2 regions of the Bradyrhizobium sp. USDA 3397 genome follow, and region 1 is predicted to be linked to the other one. Evidence: riboswitches for the same ligand, from Rfam matches in the RefSeq annotation. Region 1 holds a riboswitch; the other holds the start of a gene.
The links. A riboswitch is a leader RNA that binds a small molecule or an ion and turns the genes downstream of it on or off. The one in region 1 is predicted to bind cobalamin.
Positions count from the first base shown of each region.

Region 2: linked by a shared signal. The riboswitch ahead of metE (5-methyltetrahydropteroyltriglutamate--homocysteine S-methyltransferase) and the one ahead of ACVWYQ_RS38450 (TonB-dependent receptor) in region 1 are both predicted to bind cobalamin.

Region 1 covers NZ_JBSSDS010000001.1:8,279,341-8,286,059, forward strand. Annotated here, with positions in the region: gene ACVWYQ_RS38430 (energy-coupling factor ABC transporter permease) at 1-557, shown strand, start outside; gene cobF (precorrin-6A synthase (deacetylating)) at 604-1,353, shown strand; gene cobT (nicotinate-nucleotide--dimethylbenzimidazole phosphoribosyltransferase) at 1,359-2,411, shown strand; gene ACVWYQ_RS38445 (histidine phosphatase family protein) at 2,404-2,976, opposite strand; cobalamin riboswitch at 3,049-3,250, shown strand; partial or broken gene ACVWYQ_RS38450 (TonB-dependent receptor) at 3,364-5,722, shown strand; gene ACVWYQ_RS38455 (PepSY domain-containing protein) at 5,735-6,719, shown strand, end outside.
Region 2 covers NZ_JBSSDS010000001.1:3,466,498-3,473,216, reverse strand. Annotated here, with positions in the region: gene ACVWYQ_RS16160 (ABC transporter permease) at 1-368, shown strand, start outside; gene ACVWYQ_RS16155 (carbamoyltransferase family protein) at 658-2,730, shown strand; gene ACVWYQ_RS16150 (nodulation protein NodZ) at 2,994-3,983, shown strand; cobalamin riboswitch at 4,589-4,789, shown strand; gene metE (5-methyltetrahydropteroyltriglutamate--homocysteine S-methyltransferase) at 4,893-6,719, shown strand, end outside.

The DNA of each region.
Region 1 (6,719 bases):
GCTCTTTCGCCGCGCGGACACTGGCCACCACCGCTCTCGTCTTCGTCTTCTTCGAGATCCTGCCGCACTTTCCGGTTGGGGTATCAGAGGTGCACTTCATCCTTGGCTCGACCTTGTTCCTGCTCTTTGGTGCTGCGCCCGCCGCCTTCGGCCTCGCAATTGGCCTGCTGCTTCAGGGCATGCTGCTGGAGCCAGTCGATCTGCCGCAATACGGCATGAACGTCACCACGCTGCTGGTGCCGCTGTTCGCGATCCAGGCGATCGCCACGCGGATCATTGCCCGCAACACCGCCTATGTCGATTTGAAATACGGTCAGGCGCTGGCGCTTTCGACGACCTACCAGGCCGGCGTGATCGCATGGGTGGCGTTCTGGGCGCTCTATGGCTCCGGCTTTGCGATCAGCAACCTCGCCAGCATTGCGACGTTCGCTGCCGCTTATGCGCTGGTCATCGTGATCGAGCCGCTGGCCGATCTCGCCGTGCTGGCGCTGGCGAAGTCGCTGCGTGGCGTCACCGCGCCCGGCCTCGTCACGCCGCGCCTTCACAACGCGGCCTGAGAGACAAGCGAAAGGGCGGCCGCCGTGGCCGCCCGTCGCGCTCGCGATGCTCACGCTCTCCCTGATAGGCATCGGTTGCGGCGATCCCGAGCAGCTCACGCGCGCCGCGACCCGCGCCATCAACGCGGCCGATCTCATCCTGATCCCGCGCAAGGGGACTGCGAAATCCGATCTCGCCGATCTCAGGCGAACGATCTGCGCCGGTGTGCTCACCAACAAAACGACACGCATCGCCGAATTCGACCTTCCCGTGCGCGATGCGACCGAGTCGGACTACCGCAAGGGCGTAGACGATTGGCACGATGCGGTGGCCGCGACCTGGTCGCAGACGATCGCTGGGCATCTCGAAGATGAGGGCAAGGTCGCGCTGCTGATCTGGGGCGATCCTTCGCTCTATGATTCTTCGCTGCGCATTGCGCGGCGGTTGAATCCGTTGCCGACAATCGAAGTCGTGCCTGGGATCACCTCGATCCAGGCGCTGTGCGCGGCGCATGCGCTGCCGCTCAACGACATCGGCGAGCCGTTCCTGGTCACGACGGGGCGGCGCTTGCGCGAAGGCGGCTGGCCGCAGGGCGTCGATACCGTCGTCGTGATGCTCGATGGCGGCACGGCGTTCCAGTCGCTCGATCCGGCCGGACTTCACATCTGGTGGGGAGCCTATCTTGGCATGCCCGATCAGATCGTCATGTCCGGCGCGCTGGCTGAACTGGGCGCGCGCATTGCCGCCGTGCGGCAGGAGGCACGCGAGCGGCACGGCTGGATCATGGACAGCTACATCATCAAACGCAGGCGTTGAGCAGCATGCTTCCCGAATGGGTTACCCAGAACTGCCCCGAGGTCTCCGCTGTTCATCGCGAGGCGGCCATTGCGCGGCAGGCGCAGCTGACGAAGCCGACCGGCGCGCTCGGGCGGCTCGAGCAGCTCGCAATCGAGCTTGCGGGCCTGCAGGCGACCGGGCAGCCGCGCGCCGCGCGGGTGCCGATCATCATCTTCGCCGGCGACCACGGTATCGTCGCGCAGGGCGTGTCGGCCTATCCGCAAGCCGTCACCATCGCGATGATGGCGAATTTTGCCGCCGGTGGCGCCGCGATCTCGGTGCTGGCGCGCGAGCTGGGTTCGAGCCTCGAGGTCGTCGACGCCGGCACGCTGTCCCAGGAGCAGATGGCGGGAATCGTCACCGACAAGCCGCGCAGCGGCACCCGCGATTTCAGTGTCGAGGCCGCGCTCACGCCGGCGGAATTGGCCTTCGCCTTCGAGGCCGGCCAGCGCGCGGTGGTGCGCGCCGAGGCCGGCCGGCCTGATCTCTTGATCTTCGGCGAGATGGGGATCGGCAACACCACGACATCGGCGGCGATCGCGGCGAGCCTACTTGGTGTGAGCGCCGGGGAGATCGCGGGCAGCGGCACGGGCATCGATGCGGCCGGCCGCGCGCACAAGGCGCGGGTGATCGATGCGGCGATCGCGCGCCACGGCGTCGCCGGAGCCGCGGTCGAGAAGATCCTGTGCGCGGTCGGCGGCCTCGAGATCGCGGCGATCTCGGGCGCGATCATCGCGGCCGCGCAACGCCGCATTCCCGTGTTGATCGACGGCTTCATCGTCTCGGTGGCGGCGCTGGCGGCGGCGCGCCTCAACCCGTCCTGCCAGCCGTTCCTGTTGCCCTCGCATCAATCGGCGGAGCAGGGACATCGGCTGGTGTTGCGCACGCTGAACGTGCAGCCGCTGATCAGCCTCGATCTCAGGCTCGGCGAGGGATCGGGTGCGGCGATCGCGCTGCCGCTGGTGCGCTCGGCCTGCGCACTTCACAACGGCATGGCGACCTTCGCGCAGGCCAATGTGCCGGATCGGCCTAGCTAATGCGTTGATTGACCGAGACGACACGCCAGCCGCCCGCGAGCCGGTCGATCCGGGTCAGCGACAGTGGATCGATCACGAAGCGCAGTGCGGCTTCCGGTGTGAGATCGAGCGCGATGCAGAGCGTGGCACGAATGGTGCCGGAATGAACGACCAGCGCCGCGGAGCCTGCGCCAATCTGCGCCAGGCCGAGGCGGACGCGGGCGACCTGATCCGCAAAGCTTTCGCCGTTCGGCGGCCGTCCGTGCGCGGGATCGCGCCAGACCTGCGCGTAGGCCTCGCCGCCGGTCGCGGCGAGCTCGTCATGCCGATGGCCGGTCCAATCGCCGAAATCCTGCTCGCGAAATTCGCTGACCAGTTCCGGTTCGAGCCCCAGCGCGCGCGCCGTCTCGACCGTGCGCCGCGACGGGCTGGCATAGCCGGCGACATCCGCGGGCAAGAGGCGCCTGAGAGCCGTCAATGCGGCGTGATCGCCGAGGTCGGCCCGCGCATCGGCCGCATGGATCGTCCCGGGCACGCCCACGACGGCCGCATGCCTGATCAACCAGAGGAAGGTCTCGCCTTCCATGCTCATCTCCAGGGAAGTTGGCTGCTGTGGCCATAACGCCGCAACTGGCACATTGACTCTGTCTTGGCGGTAATCCTAGATGCTCATGACGGTTTTCCCGAGAGGGAATGAAAAGGGAATGCGGTGCGGGGAAAATGTCCCCAATGCCGCGGCTGCCCCCGCAACTGTAAGCGGTGAATCCTTCGTCACGAGCCACTGGGTCCTCGGTCCCGGGAAGGCGACGAAGCGGTCACGACCCGCGAGCCAGGAGACCTGCCGTCAGCCGTGGTCACACGCGAAGATGTCGGTCGGGGAGTACAGACATTCGGCTTCATCGGACGGCTAAAGCCGAAGGTGAAACCTCGTTCGCTGTGACGTGCCACTGACGTCATACCGAGGTTTTGACCTGTGTCTTCCATCCGTATCGCACGATCGCGCCGCGTCCTGCTTGCCTCCGCCGCGTTCACGTCCTTTGCCGCTCTCGGTCCGCCTGCCGCTGTGGCGCAGCAGGCCCGGGAGTCCCTGCCGCCCATCGAGGTGTCGCCCGCCCAGGCGCGCAAGCCGGCCAAACAGGCAGCAGGAGCGGCGCAGAGCGCGCGTCGCGCGGCAGCGCGCAGGCCGGCGGCTGTATCCGCCGCGCCAAAACCCGTCATGCCGGATTCGACGGCACAGACGCCTCTCAACACCAATGCCGTTGCCGAAAGCGCCTCGCGCGCTCGGCCTGACGGTGCGGCAGACGCCCGCGACCGTCGAGGTGATCTCGGCCGAAACGATGCGCGAGCAGGGCTATCGCACCGTGTCCGAGGTGGCGCAGGGCGCCGTCGGCGTCACCTCGGGCGACAACCCGGCCGAACCTTCCGCCTTCTCCATGCGCGGCTTCACCAACAGCCAGATCAACACGCTCTACAACGGCATCAAGATCGGTCCGCAGAACATGACCTCGCGGATCGTGGATACCGCCAATCTGGAAGCGGTGGAATTCCTCAAGGGCCCGGCTTCGCTGATTTCGGGCGAGGGCGCCGCGGGCGGTGCTATCAACTTCGTCACCAAGCAGCCCCACACCGGACCTGCCCGTAACGATGCCAATTTCTCCTGGGACTCGCTGAATTCGTTCCGTGCCCATTACGGCTCCGGCGGCAGCACCAATGTGCAGGGACTGGACTATCGCTTCGACATCAGCCGCTCCACGCTCAACGGCTTTGCCGATGACACCAATGTCAGGACGTTCGGCACGTCCGGCCAGCTCAACTACCGTGTTTCCGACAGCCTCAGGATCTGGGGTGCGGTCGAATATCGTGAAGACCGCTCGAAGGCCTATTGGGGCGCGCCGCTGGTGCCGGTCGCCTTCAGCGGTTCGCACGCGACGACGGGGATCGTCTCCGGCAATTACGTCTCGAATTACAACGGAACGAATCTCGGTGCCGTCACCATCGACGATCGCACCTTCAACACCAATTACAACGTTCTCGATAACCGCAACGTGGCGCAGGAAGTGTGGCTGCGTGGCGGATTCGAGCTGAAGCTCGCGCCTGACCTCACGCTGAAAAGTCAGGCCTATGGCTATGGCGCGGAACGAATCTGGTTCAATAACGAGATCGAGGCGTTCAATTCCACCACGAACCTGGTCGATCGCGAGCGTTTCTATGTCGCCCACAGCCAGCGGCTGGTCGGCAACATCACCGACCTGATCTGGGATACAAATATTGCGGGCTTCGATAACCGGCTGGTCACGACGCTGTCGTCGAGCTATCTCGATTTCGTCAGGCCCGGCGCGGCAAACTTTCCCGGCGATTCCGTTTCGCTGGTCGACCCCAACCGCGGTTTCTACGGCCTGCTCACGACGCAGCAGCAGACCGCACGCATCGACAACGAGGCGCTGTCATTCGAGGACAGGCTCAAGCTGACGCGCAGCTTCGCGCTGATCGGCGGCCTCCGCGTCGAGCATATCGGGCTCGACCGTAATTCGACCGACAAGAACGGGATCGTGAAGGCGGGCTTCCCGTTCACGAAAGACTGGGCGCCGGTGACGGGCCGCATCGGCTACACCTGGGAGGCCGTTCCCGGCCTGACCTTCTTCAGCCAGTACGCCACCGGCGCCGACGTCGCAGCCAACAACATCTTCCTGCTCTCGCCCACCCAGCCGCTCGATCTGACCACCGCGCGCACCTATGAGACCGGTGTCAAGCACCTGTTCTGGGACAACCGGGCGGAATGGTCGTTCTCGGCCTACGACATCGTGCGCAAGAACGTCTATGCGGCCGCCGGCGGCATGCAGCTGAATATCGCCGGGCGGCAGGAGTCGAAGGGCATCGAGCTTGCCGCCTCGATACGCCCGATCGAGCCGCTGCGGCTGTGGGGCAACATCGCCTATGTCGATGCGCGCTATGCCGACTACAATTTTGCCGGCGGCTCGTTCTCGGGCAACACGCCGCCAAACGTGCCGCGTATCGTCGCAAACGCCGGCGCGTCGTATCGCTTCTTCACACCGTGGCCGGTGGAGCTTGGCATCACCGGTCGTCATGTCGGCGACCGCTACAACACCGACGCCAACGTCGTGACGATGAAGGCCTACACCGTGGCCGACGTCTACGCCTTCGTCGACATCCCCAAGACGGCGTTCAATGCGGTCGACCAGGCCCGCCTGACCTTCCGTGTCCGCAACATCACTGATAAGCGCTATGCGATCTGGGGCGATCCGTTCTATCCGGACCAGATCCTCCTGGGCGCGCCGCGCACCTATGAAATATCGGCCGCGTTCAAATGGTGAGGCCCTGAGCGCATGATGGGCGCGATCGTCCTCACGCATCGCTGGCTCGGCATCGCGTTCTGTCTGTTGTTCGCGATGTGGTTCGCGAGCGGGATCGTCATGCACTTCGTCCCGTTTCCGTCGCTGACGGAAGCGGAGCGATTTGCCGGACTTGTGCCGGTCGATCGCGACGGGACGAGGATCTCGGTCGCGGACGCCGTTGCGGCGAGCGGGATTGCCGATGCGACACGTGTTCGGCTGATCCAGCGGAGCGATGGACCGGTCTACGTCGTCTCGGGCTCCGCAGGTTCGCGAGCGGTTCGCGCCTCCGATGGAGGAGACGCGTCGGTGACATCAGCCGATGTCGCGCTCACCATCGTGCAAGCTTATTCACGTCAGCGCGGGCTTGAGGCGGTGCGCGCTGCAATCGTCGCGCGGTCGGACTACGATCAGTGGAGCGTGCCGAACGGTTTTGATCGGCATCGCCCCTTGTTTCGCGCCGCTCTCGGCGATGCCCCTGGAACGGAGGTCTACGTTTCGTCGCTGACCGGCGAAATCGTCCTGGATACGACGCGCAGCGAGCGCGCGTGGAACTGGGCCGGCAGCGTGCTGCACTGGATCTATCCGACAATTCTGCGCAGCAGCTGGGCGCTGTGGGATCGCGTGGTCTGGACGCTGTCGCTGCTGGCCCTGATCGCAGCACTGCTTGGCGCGGTGCTCGGAATCGTGCGTGTGAAGATACGGGGACGCCAGCTCTCGTCGCCCTATCGGGACTGGCACGCCCTGCATCACATCATCGGTCTTGTCGTGACCGTGTTCGTGCTGACCTGGATCTTCAGCGGCTGGCTGTCGATGGATCACGGCCGGCTGTTCTCGCGCGGGCAATTGACGCCGGCGGAGGCCGCCGTGGTCGATGCCGCCCCGGATTGGCGAGACGCTTCATCGCTGCAGCCAATATCGCCGTCGGCGCTCGAGGTCGAATGGTTCGCGTTCGGCGCCAAGGTCTATCGGCGCGACC
Region 2 (6,719 bases), 4.8 Mb from region 1:
ATGCGCCGTGGACGTCCATTCTCTGTGCGATGCCAACCATTGCCCTGACTGGGCTCGCTTTCGCAAGTCTGGCAATGGTCGTCATATCTCTTGCGCCCACGTATGACTATTTCGTCTTTTACCAAATGCTTGTCATTACGCCTATGGTGTTTCTGTGCGGCGCAGTCTTTCCGGTGAGCCAAATGCCGAGCTCATTTCAGCATTTGGCGGCCTTGTTGCCGCTGGCTCATGCGGTCGACCTCATCCGTCCAATGATGCTCGGTCGCGCGACGCCCGACATCGGCGTACATATCGGTGCGCTCTGCATTTACACGGTATTGCCGTTTTTCGTATCGACGGCACTGTTCCGTCGACGTCTGATGCGCTGACGCAGCATTGCGCAGAACGAAGCGGAGACAAATCATGCAATCCCCGATGGTGACGGCTCGACACGACAGGGCATCCGATGATCGCTTCGGACGGTCGTCAGGCGGACGACGTCAGTCACGGAGCCGCGGTCCAATCTGAACTACGGCGTTCAAATGCCAACACCGCCTTGGCTGATCGGATGTCATTGATTCAGACGGACCTCGAATAATCTGAGTTGAATATGCAAGAGCGAAAGTACGGCCTTTGAAGGCGCTTGGGTCGTCTTATTATGACCAAATGGAGAACGAAATGCTGTGTCTAGGATTGAGCGGCGGACTGGATAAAATCCATGAAAATCCATTCGATCTGCCTAAGACGTTTCTGCACGATGGCGCTGCGGTGCTTGTCCGAGACGGACGGGTCATAGCAGCCGTCGAAGAGGAGCGCCTCAATCGGATCAAACACTCCAACAAGTTTCCAAGCAGCGCGATCCGGTACTGCCTTGCAACTGCGGGAGTGCAGCTCCACGATATCGATCGTATCGCGTTCTACGCTACCGAGGCGTATTGCAATGCCATGCTGGAGCGGCTGCTTGTGTCTCAGCCAGATATCTCCATTCCGATGGATGCCAAACTGTTGCTGAGGAAGTTGCTGGCGCAAGAGTTCGGCACTAAGGTCGAAGAGTCGCGGCTCTCGTTCGTGCACCATCATCACGCACACGCAGCGAGCGCATTTGCGATGTCGGGATTTGAGCAAAGTCTGATTTTTGCGGTGGATGGCGGTGGCGATTTTCTCTCCGGGCTATTGGCGGTAGGGTCGGGCACCGAAATCACGGAACTCGCGAGTTTTCCGGAGAATAATTCTCTAGGACTATTTTACCTCGAGGCTATCCGATATCTCGGGTACAGTTTGTTCGACGAATATAAGGTTATGGGACTTGCTCCCTACGGAGATCCGGCGCCCTACCGCGAGCTCTTCGGACAGTTCTACGAACTCTTGGACAATGGCGGCTATCGTGTTCACCTAGATCGAATCGGACCGACATTGCTCCGCAACATCCAGGTTCGAAGAAAGGGAATGCCGTTCACGCAGCAGCATCGAGACGTGAGCGCTTCTTTGCAGGAAGCGCTAGAGCGGATCATGTTTCACATCCTGCAGCATTATCGGAAGAGCACCGGCATCAAGCGATTGTGCCTGGCTGGAGGGGTAGCCCACAACTGCACCGTGAATGGTAAGCTGCTCTACTCAGGACTGTTCGAAGACATATTCGTCCAACCCGCTGCGCATGACGCTGGTTGCGCATTAGGCGCGGCCCTGATGGTGTCCAGCGATTTGGGCATGCCGGCCCCCCTTGAGCGACTTCAGGATGTCTATTGGGGTCCCGATATCGGAAGCGAGCGAGCCGTAGAACGCGAGCTGAGTGCATGGGCGGGGCACCTCGACGTTGAGCGTCAAGATGACATAGCAGCAAGTGCAGCCGGTTGGATGGCTGATGGCGCCGTGATCGGCTGGGTCCAGGGTCGTTCTGAGTTCGGGCCACGTGCGCTAGGCAATCGCAGCATTCTTGCTGATCCTCGACCGGCTTCAAACAAGGACCGGATCAATGCAATGGTCAAAAAGCGCGAGGGCTATCGGCCATTCGCGCCATCAGTGCTGGAGGAGTATGCGAACGAATTTTTCGAGCTCCCGGAAGGCAAGCGCGAATTCCCATTCATGAATTTTGTGGTCCGCGTGCGCGACCCGAAACGTAGCGTGCTCGGTGCCATTACGCACGTCGATGGTACTGCTCGGCTGCAGACCGTATCGCGCAAAACAAACCCGCTCTACTGGGACGTTATTAGTGCGTTCAAAGAGCGGACGGGAATTCCGGTGCTGCTCAATACATCATTTAACAACAATGCCGAGCCGATTGTGGATTCCGTGTCTGACGCGATTACCACGTTCTTGACGACAGATTTGGATGGACTCGTGATTGGGCCGTTCCTCATCAAAAAGAGGACGACAGGGCTAGACGACTGGACTGCGCTCGCCATTTCATTGCCCGCTTATGTATCCCTTCATCGAGTCCGCGCTTTTACTGCAGAAGATCGCCAGGAGACTGTATGCGAGATTCGCAGGGGACACTCGAACCGCAACAGTGTGCGCATCTCACATGATTTGTTCGATCTCCTGATGCGGATCGACGGGGAGGCGGTCCTTGGATCTCTTCTTGATACCATTACTCCAGATCGGTCCAAACGCGAAGCTCTTGTGAAGGAATTGTTGGGATTGTGGGAGCAGCGTTGCGTTCGGCTACATCCGCCTCGCGCTACTCGCGCCAGTGGTGGCGGTGCAGGGCACGCCGAAGCAGAACCGGAGCGCGCCACTATGGGTGTCGTCTAGCGTTACGTATCCGGACGCAGCAAAGGATGAGACGGCGCGATGAGCGGAATGCCAGCCGTACCAAAACCAAGTGCGTGGTTGGCAACGTCTCATCCGATGCATGAATGGCCAGCCTTCATGCGTCCAGGCGAGCGGTGCTAGAAGAACGCTCACCGCGAGCGTCCGAGATCCGGAGTATCAGTTTGCCGTCGGACGGCACCTTACATCGGCCTCCTGCAGCAAGTTCCCGACCCAACCAATAGGTACAAACGAGGCAACGCGAAATGCTCGTCAGTGACTCGATGAATGATCGGTTCGTGGTTTCTCGACGACGGACCGGATTCGGTGATTGCCTTTGGTCGTTGGCATCAGCGTGGCGTTATGCAAAGCGGACCGGGCGGACGTTGGCAATCGATTGGCGTGGCTCGTGTTATCTCGATCGGCCATTCACCAACGCATTTCCAGTGTTCTTCGAGCCAGTTCAAGCCATCGACGGGGTACGGGTCATTTGCGATGACCAGATCAATCAAATGTCATTTCCAGGCCCGTTCTTCCCCCCTTGGTGGAATAAGGCGCCGATAGATTGCGTTTATCGGCCAGATGAACAGATCTTCCAGGAGCGTGACGAGCTGGACCAACTTTTCCAAAGTCCGGAAGATGTCGATGCTAACACTGTGGTGTGTGACGCCTGCTTAATGTGGCGCTGCGATGAGGATGCCGAACGGCAGATATTTCGGACGATCAAACCCCAACCGGAAATTCGGGCTCGAATTGATGCCATTTACCAAGAGCATTTTGAGGGACACAGCATAATCGGAGTTCATGTTCGTCACGGCAACGGCGAAGATATCATGGGACATAAGCCCTATTGGGCGGATCCGGAACTCGCCTTTCGGCAGGTATGTACTGCCATCGATAAGGCGAAAGCGTTACCGCATCCAAGCCCGGTGAAGCTGTTCTTGTGCACGGACAGCACGCTGATGGTCGAAAAGCTATCTGGAGTATTCCCCGATCTCTTCACTATCCCAAAGCATTTCCAGGCACCTCATGCTGGACCTTTACATAGTGCAGAACTTGGCGCCGAAGGCGGGTTCTCTGCCCTGATTGAGATGTATCTCCTCGGGCGGTGCGATACGGTCATTCGGTTTCCACCGACGAGCGCCTTCACGCGCTATGCTCGCCTCTTTGCGCCACGCGTTATGGAGTTCGATTTGAAGGATCCGACTCGATTGATCCTTATTGAAGGATCGCCGGAACGGCTGACGGCCTCATGAAAGTCAACGGATCATCATCTGCTAGACGTTATGGCGATCGGTATTCCAGCATCCATTCAGATGCCAATCTGGTGGCGAGGGTAGATGTCGATGATGTGAATCGGTCCTTGAGGCAATACAAGAGTGGACAAAGCGCCTGACGCCGTGCGCGATCGAGGTGGCGCTAAGCTTCGGTGAACGTGGTGCGGTGCGGCGATTACGTGATCGATGATTGTTGCGCCTGAATTGGTCAACTCATTCAAGAGGTCCTACACGGCTTCGGGCAAGCCGCTCCACGAACGTGCCGACTTGATCAAGATTCGGAAGTCGAAGTCCAGACGCCTCCGCCTGCGCGCTCGCTGTTTCCGGCCACGACCGCACTTTGGATCATACTTTGGCGGTCGCCTCGGGGAGACGCTCGCAAATCGTATTGGAGACAGCCGAGTGAAGATCCTGCACGTGCACAAACGGGCGACTGAATATCTACGATCCACCGGTGCGCAGGTCACGAAAGGCCCGGCCATGCGGCGCATGCCTCGGATTGGGATGCCTCTCATTGGCGTGTGCCAAATCGGCGAGGATGAGGCGGTGATATTCAACGGTTGACGGAACGGTGGTTTTGCAGGTAGTTCATTTTCGTTCGAGGTTCTCTGGGTCCCGCTTGATCCGGAGCTAAGAGGGAAGCTGGTGTGATGCCGGCGCTGCCCCCGCAACTGTAAGCGGCGAGCCGCTGTCCAATAGTGTCACTGAAGCCGGTCGGCTTCGGGAAGGCCGGACAGCAGCCATGACCCGCGAGCCAGGAGACCTGCCCCGACAACGTTTTCGTCCACGGGCGGGGTGTCCCGGTGGTGCGTCAAGAAGTCGCCGCCGCGGCGGCCTTTACCTGTGCGCATCCACCATCGCCTTGCCCCAAACCATGGGGTTGAAGCGATGTCTAACAGTTCACTTTCCGTTGCCACGCTAGGTATGCCACGCATCGGTCCGCGCCGGGAACTCAAATTCGCGCTCGAGAGCTACTGGGCCGGTAAGTCAAGCGAAGCACAGCTTTTCGAGGCTGCGGCTGGACTTCGCCTCGCCAACTGGGCGCGGCAGAAATCGCTCGGCGCGACCATCATTCCTTCGAACGACTTCTCGCTCTATGACCATGTGCTTGATACCAGTGTGATGGTCGGCGCGATTCCTGACGTTTACGGTTGGGTCGCAGGTCCAGTGTCACTCAAGACCTACTTCGCCATGGCGCGCGGCGCAGGAGAGGATCAAGATGCGGATCGCCGGCACGGCCATCATCAACAGGGCCCGGCAGCGCAGGAAATGACAAAGTGGTTCGACACCAACTACCATTACATGGTGCCGGAATTTCGCAAGGACCAAACATTCAAGCTTTCCTCTCGTAAGCCGATTGAGGAATATGAGGAGGCAAAGAGCCTTGGGTACCAGACGCGCTGTGTGCTGGTTGGCCCAGTCACCTTCCTGAAACTCGGCAAGAGTGCAGATCCGGGATTCAATCCAGTGTTGCTGCTGGACCAGCTTCTACCGGTCTACGTCGATGTCCTTCGCGAACTAGCCGCGCGAGGTGCGGAGTGGGTTCAGCTCGACGAGCCCTGCCTGGTCCTTGACCTCGACGAGGTATCCCGCGGCGCGTTGCGGCGAGCCTATGCCCATTTGGCAAAGGAGGTGCCCAGCCTCAAAGTCATGCTGGCTACTTATTTCGGCGGCGTCGGCGACAACCTCGATACTGCCTTGGCTTTGCCGGTTGCCGGTCTGCACGTCGATCTGGTTCGGGCCTCAGATCAGTTGGGCGTAATCGCCGCCATAGCTCGCAGCGATCTCGTTCTCTCACTTGGGGTCATTGACGGACGCAATGTCTGGCGGTCCAATCTGCCGGACTTATTCAACAAGCTGGCGCCAGCAGTAGTGAAGCTCGGTCATGACCGCGTCCAGATCGCTCCTTCGTGCTCGCTCCTTCATGTCCCGGTCGACGTCGAGCTCGAAAGCGATCTCGATTTAGATGTAAAGAGCTGGCTGGCGTTCTCGGTCCAGAAGATCAAGGAGCTGACGACCTTGGGAAGTGCGCTCGCCGGCAAGCATGCCCGTGTATCGCGCCTCCTTGCGGCCTCCAAGCGGGCGGCTCTAGCGCGCGAGAAGTCGTCTAAGGTTCACAACGCCAACGTCACCCGGCGCATGACTACGATTGACCAAACAATGCGTCGCCGTCAAAGTCCGTACGCCAGCCGTGCCGAGCTTCAGCGCGCTCGGTTCGCCTTGCCAACATTCCCAACGACGACGATTGGATCATTCCCGCAGACCGCAGACATTCGCCGTGCCCGTGCGTCCCACGCGCAGGGAACGTTGTCTGCCGCGCAATACGAGAGTTTCCTCAAAGCGGAAACGGCGCGTGCGGTCAGATGGCAGGACGACATAGGGCTCGACGTGCTCGTGCATGGCGAGTTCGAGCGCAATGACATGGTGCAGTATTTCGGTGAGAAGCTGTCGGGCTTCGTCTTCACAAAACACGGTTGGGTGCAGTCCTATGGCTCGCGTTACGTCCGCCCACCGATTCTGTTTGGGGACGTCTCCCGTCCGAAGCCGATGACGGTCGACTGGTGGCGCTATGCGCAGTCGCTGACCGAGAAGCCGGTGAAGGCAATGTTGACCGGGCCGGTGACCATTCTGAACTGGTCGTTTGTTCGTGATGATATCTCGCGAAGCGAGGCTTGCCTACAGATCGCGCTCGCGATCCGGGACGAGGTGGTCGAC